Sediminitomix flava: one gene and its partner. Each later gene encodes a partner of the first gene's protein in a complex. Links are inferred from orthologs where the notes say so. Each region holds a gene or a part of one and is shown on either strand. Other genes may lie near its edges. The genes, in order: groL and metK.

Region 1 (3,313 bases):
TGATGGTACAGGAGATGATATTTTGCCAACCAGATTATCTATTCATGGTGGATACTTATTTCACCTTGGTTGGACTGGTCGGAGATCAATGATTAAAGATTATAATGATAAAATATTAACTCCTGTATTTGAATACAGAAGACAAAGGCGTACACAGCAGTTAAGCCTCGGAGCTTATTTTCTAATGAAACCTTTATTAATAGGTATGTGGTATAGAGGTGTTCCAATAATAGAGTCTGCTGAAGAGTCTGGTATTAATCAAGATGCGATATCGGGTATGATAGGATTTAAAATTAAGTCAGTTAATATTGCTTATAGTTATGATTATACTATTTCTTCTCTAACAAATGAAGGAAGAGGTTCCCATGAAATTTCTTTCAGTTTCGATATCCCTAGAAATTCTGACTTTGGGAATAAAAAGAAAAGTGACAAACCTGGTGTTTCTACCCTTCAGTGTCCCACCCCTTGGGTAAATGAGTGATTTGTCATATTATTTTTACTTTTTGTCAGATACGTTTTAGGTTAATTTGCGTCATTGTGTCAGTAAATATGACAATATTCGGATTTTTTTAAAATGGCATAAGAAGTGCTTAAATCTCTACAGATTTGAAAATTATATTTTTAATAAAAATACCTTTTAAACTAAAATAAAATGTCAACAGTTAACATTAAACCACTTGCAGATAGAGTCCTAGTTGAACCTGCTGCAGCTGAGACAAAAACTGCTTCTGGAATTATTATCCCAGATAATGCAAAAGAAAAACCACAAAGAGGTACTGTTGTAGCTGTAGGCCCTGGTTCAAAAGATGAGCCTATGACTGTGAAAGTTGGTGATACAGTGATTTATGGAAAATATTCAGGAACTGAATTAGCTTTAGAAGGCAAAGACTACTTGATCATGAAGGAAGCTGATATTTACGCTATTGTTTAAGTATTAGCTTTAACCTATTCCAATATCAATTTAATTAAGAATCTTTTTTAAAATATTTATAAGATGGCTAAAGAACTTTTCTTTAATACAGAAGCAATTGACGGTCTTAAAAAAGGCGTTGATGCATTGGCTAATGCTGTTAAAGTAACATTAGGACCAAAAGGTAGAAATGTAATTCTTGACAAATCATTCGGAGCACCTCACGTGACTAAGGATGGTGTTTCTGTAGCAAAAGAAATCGAATTGGCAGAGCCAATCGAGAACATGGGTGCTCAATTGGTAAAAGAAGTAGCATCAAAAACTGCAGATGAGGCAGGTGATGGTACTACAACAGCTACTGTTTTGACACAAGCAATCTTTACTGCAGGTATCAAAAATGTAGCAGCTGGTGCTAACCCAATGGATTTGAAAAGAGGTATCGATAAAGCTGTTTCATCTTTGGTGAAACAATTGAAAGATAACTCAAGCGAAGTACAAGACAACAAAGAAATTGCTCAAGTAGCTACTATCTCTGCAAACAACGATGCTGAGATTGGTAACATGATTGCTGAAGCAATGGAGAAAGTTGGAAAAGATGGTGTAATCACTGTTGAAGAAGCAAAAGGTACTGAAACAGAAGTTAAGACTGTAGAAGGTATGCAATTCGACAGAGGTTATTTGTCTCCATACTTCGTGACAAATACTGAGAAAATGCAAGCTGAGTTGGAATCTCCATATATCTTGATCTATGACAAGAAGATCTCAGCTATGAAAGATATTCTTCCTGTATTGGAGCCAGTAGCTCAGTCAGGTAAGCCATTGTTGATTATTGCTGAAGATGTAGATTCTGAAGCTTTGGCTACATTGGTTGTAAACCGTATCAGAGGTGCACTGAAAATTGCAGCTGTTAAAGCTCCTGGTTTTGGTGACAGAAGAAAAGCAATGCTTCAAGATATCGCTGTTTTGACTGGAGGTACTGTAATCTCTGAAGAAACAGGAATGAAGTTGGAAGATGCTACTATCGAGTACTTGGGTACTGCTGAAAAAGTAATTATCGATAAAGATAATACGACAGTTGTAAACGGTGCTGGTGAATCTTCTGCTGTTGAAGCTCGTGTAGCTGAAATCAGACACCAAATCGAAAATACTACTTCAGACTACGATAAAGAGAAATTGCAAGAGCGTTTAGCTAAATTGGCTGGTGGTGTTGCTATTATCTATATCGGTGCTGCTACTGAAGTAGAAATGAAAGAAAAGAAAGACCGTGTAGACGATGCTTTGGCTGCAACTAGAGCGGCTGTTGAAGAAGGCGTAGTTGTTGGTGGTGGTACTGCACTACTAAGAGCTTCTTCTGCTTTGGAAGGTGTTTCTACTGAAAACGAAGATCAACAAATTGGTGTTGAAATCGTGAGAAAAGCAATCGAGGCTCCATTGAGAACTATCCTTGAAAATGCTGGTCTTGAGGCTTCAGTAATCGTAAATAAAGTATTGGAAAATGCTGGAAACTACGGTTACAATGCTAGAACTGATGAGTACCAAGACTTAGTTGAGAACGGAGTTATTGATCCAACGAAAGTTACTCGTTTGGCTTTAGAAAATGCTGCATCTATCGCTTCTCTGTTGTTAACTACTGAATGTGTAGTTGCTTCTGAGAAAGAAGAAGGTGGTGCTCCAGCTATGCCTCCAGCAGGTATGGGCGGTGGAATGCCAGGTATGATGTAATCAGTTGACATCAGAAATAACTTAAGCGAAAGCTTAGTATAGATATTGAGCGGTATAAGTTTTTACTTATACCGCTTTTTTTATGCAATTTATTAAAACATTAACTTCCTTATAAATCATAAGAAATTGCATTTTTTCTATCTTTGTCGTCACTATTCTATATCTAAGAGAAAATTTGTGGGCTTAGGTCGAAAATGACAGAATAAGAGTAGTAATGAAAATGCTATTCATAAATTGAATTTCTAGTTTGTTTTGTTCTATGAATAGCCTTATTATAAAGTAAAAAGAATTCAAAATAAGATGTATCATATACCTGTAATGCTTGAGGAGTGCCTCGATTGGTTAAAACTTGAGGATAGAAACACCTATGTGGATGTGACTTTTGGTGGTGGAGGTCATTCTAAAGCAATACTTGAAAGAATCTCTAATGGGAAATTAGTCGCTTTTGATCAAGATCAAGACGCGAAAAAAAATGCAGATAAAATTGAAAATGAACAATTTTTGTTCGTTCAAAGCAATTTTAGAAACCTTAAGAGATTCTTGAGATTACATAATCAAATTCCTGTAGATGGAATTCTTGCCGATTTAGGAATCTCATCACATCAAATTGATTGTGGAGAAAGAGGCTTTTCAACTCGTTTTGATGCTGAATTAGACATGAGAATGGATCAGTCTGCTGAG
Region 2 (3,276 bases), on another replicon or contig:
GGCAAGAGAACGAACATCTAGAGATTTAGCAGGCAATACAACTCTATCCCCTACTTTGTCTGGAATTCGTTCGATCAATTCTTTAAAGAAATTAGGATCTGTTCCTTCTTTAAAAAGCACAGCTAAAACTAAGTAATTTTTAGAACCATCCTTATTAGTATTTGAATGTACCAAATGCATTTCCATTGGATATGTCACACCATCTATCAAATGTTCTGACGGAGTATGAAAGTGAAGTTGGTCAAAATTGTACTCTATTCCATCAAAACTAAACGTACTTCCAGGTTCATATTCTACTTTTACCGTTTTGCCTTCATTGATAAGTTGGTGAGGTTTATCTGTGATATGTGTATAATTATAATAAATCGTATGTGTTGAATCGTCTTCTTCGGAGGTTACTATATTTATAGGTGATTGTAACTTCCCATGCCCTTTCTCTACAGAAAGGTAATGTGTTTGTTTGAGATGATTATCGGCAACAGTTTCGTCTTTGGGAGAATGTTTACAAGCTATAAAAAAGCTACATAGCAAAAAGAGAATGATACTTTTCATATGATTTTTAATACATAAACATCATTTTCTTCTTGAATAATTCAGACCTACATTCATCTAAATCACAATAGTTTATCCAATTCTGAAACTCTTCGTGAAAATCCTTTTATTGAATCTTTCTAAATAAAATTGGTGACACAATAGAATTTATATACCTTTGTATAGCTTATCAAGAAAGACCGAGGGACTGGGCCCGATGAAGTCTTAGCAACCCCCTTCCAAATAGGCAGGTGCTAATTCCCATTTCTGACAAGAGTCAGGAGAAGATAAGTTTCATCCTACCGATATGGACTCTTCTTTTTTGATAGCGTTTTGGATTGCACCGTGCACTATCATTTTCTGTATAAAATTTAGTGCTTTTCATTGGAATGTGATTTTTGATCTAAGAAAAATATAGGTTCTTGACCAAACAAATCTACATTGTAAGCTGTTTAGCATCGGAACAATAGTTCACGAGATATCCAGAATCTAAATAAAAGTTGATTTAAATTTAATAACTCAAGAATGGCATACCTATTCACATCTGAATCGGTGTCTGAAGGGCACCCTGATAAAGTTGCTGACCAAATCTCAGACTCAGTCTTAGACGCAATGTTGTCTCAAGACCCAGACTCTCGTGTTGCTTGTGAGACGCTCGTAACTACAGGGCTTGCAGTATTAGCTGGAGAAATCACAACAAAAGCATACGTAGAAATCCCTGATATTGTACGCGAGACAATTAATAATATAGGTTATAACAAAGATAATTATCAATTCTCTGGAGACTCTTGTGGTGTTCAAGTGGCACTGCACAGTCAATCACCTGATATTGCACAAGGTGTAAATGAAGGAGAAGGAGTTGATAAAGAGCAAGGAGCAGGAGATCAAGGGATGATGTTTGGTTATGCCACAAATGAGACTCCAGAATATTTGCCTACAGCTTTGGCATTCTCTCACCGTTTGGTAAAGGAATTGGCTAACATCCGTAAAAATGAATCTGATGTAATGCCATATCTTCGCCCTGATGCAAAAGCTCAAGTAACGATTGAGTATAATGAAGACGGTAAACCAAAGCGTGTTCATACAATTGTTGTTTCTACTCAACACGATGATTTTGCAGCAGAAGAAGAAATGTTAGCAAAAATTGCTGAGGATGTAAAAGAGCATGTTATTGCTAGAGTAATTCCTGCTGAATTATTAGACGGAGATACAATCTATCACATCAACCCTACAGGTAAATTTGTGATTGGTGGACCTCACGGTGATGCAGGTTTGACTGGTCGTAAAATTATTGTAGATACTTACGGTGGTAAAGGTGCTCACGGTGGCGGTGCATTTTCAGGAAAAGATCCTTCTAAAGTAGACCGTTCGGCTGCTTATGCTGCTCGTCACATCGCGAAAAACGTAGTTGCAGCAGGATTGGCAGACGAAGCGTTGGTACAAGTTGCTTATGCAATTGGTATCTCAAATCCAGTATCTTTGAATATCAATACTTATGGTACAGCTAAAGTAGGTCTTTCTGATGTAGAAATTGCGGCTAAACTTTCTCAAATTTTCGATATGCGTCCTAAAGCAATTATCGATCGTCTGGGATTGAAAAACCCTATCTATACTCCAACGGCAGCTTACGGGCACGTAGGTCGTTCTCCTTACACTGCTGAAGTAGAATTCAACACAGTTGATATCACTGAAGTTGATGGTGTTAAGACAGAAATCCGTAAGAAAGAACTTAAAGAAGTTGAGTTCTTCACTTGGGAAAAGACAGATTATGTAGGAAAAATTAAAGACGATTTTAGCCTTTAATCTTCCAAATCATATACATTTGAACCCCAATCTACTTGTTAGGTTGGGGTTTTTCACTTTTTCACCCTTTGGGTAAATGTAGAGATTGATATTTATGAAGAAGATTATCTTTTTTGTTACCAGCCTTTTATACTTCACCTTTCAAGCAAATGCTCAAGTTGCTTTAGATCAAAAAGTAAGTTCGTACACATGTGATTGCTTACGAAATTATGCTCCTGAAGAAATTGACGATGAGATAATGGAAAATTGTATTTCAGAAGCAATGAAAGCAGTAGCTCCAGAAATGACACAAGTGCAAATCAAAGCCCTTGAACAAGTCGATAATATGTGGGCACTTATTGAAAATGTAACCAAACAAGTTTCTGAAAATTGCTTGCAACAATCTTCTTCAAAAGATAAAGGAAATACCTATTATTATTCGGTATGGAAAAAGGCCAATAAATGGTATGAAAACGGAAAAACGTTCGAAGAAATACAAGACTATACCAATGCGATAAAAGCTTATGATAAAGCATTAATCATTGACCCTGAATTTGTATTGGCTTGGGATAATATGGGTTTTTGCTATAAGCAACTGAAGAATTACCCTGAAGCAATTAGAGCTTTCAAAAAATCATTAATTCTCTATCCTGAAGGTAAGTTTGCCCAAATTGAGCTTGCAGAAGCCTATCTTTTAACCAAAGAAAGTGATAAAGCCGTAGAAATTTACAATGGTTATAAGGAGCTATTTCCAGATGAAGCTTTTGGCTACTTATCTGCTGGAAATATCCGATTGGGAGAAGGAAATTACAGAGCTGCCACTGAAGATATCCTAATGGCACATAAAATCAACATCTTAACTGGAGCAAACAGTAAACAAAGTAAAAAGCTACTTTTACTAATGTATAAAAAGTATAAAGATGACGGTGCTGAAGATGAGCTTCTCGAAAAAGCCAAAGAAAT

What was found.
Region 2: the proteins of groL (region 1) and metK are in contact, whole or in part, in a cryo-EM structure (PDB 8P4O), measured with the Escherichia coli proteins. The link is inferred for Sediminitomix flava from one-to-one orthologs.

What each region holds. Positions count from the first base shown.
Region 1 is NZ_QGDO01000003.1:457,424-460,736, forward strand. Bases 335-3,313 are described here. They hold groL (chaperonin GroEL), read left to right. Parts: upstream 335-994; coding sequence 995-2,632; downstream 2,633-3,313. Other genes in these bases: BC781_RS13715 (PorP/SprF family type IX secretion system membrane protein), read left to right, coding at 335-481; BC781_RS13720 (co-chaperone GroES), read left to right, coding at 653-931; rsmH (16S rRNA (cytosine(1402)-N(4))-methyltransferase RsmH), read left to right, coding at 2,933-3,313. Outside these bases: more of BC781_RS13715, read left to right, coding at 1-334.
Region 2 is NZ_QGDO01000002.1:1,221,025-1,224,300, forward strand. What follows is about bases 254-3,195. They hold metK (methionine adenosyltransferase), read left to right. Parts: upstream 254-1,056; coding sequence 1,057-2,334; downstream 2,335-3,195. Other genes in these bases: BC781_RS12030 (carbonic anhydrase family protein), read right to left, coding at 254-552; BC781_RS12040 (tetratricopeptide repeat protein), read left to right, coding at 2,429-3,195. Outside these bases: more of BC781_RS12030, read right to left, coding at 1-253; more of BC781_RS12040, read left to right, coding at 3,196-3,276. UniProt on the Escherichia coli protein: Catalyzes the formation of S-adenosylmethionine (AdoMet) from methionine and ATP.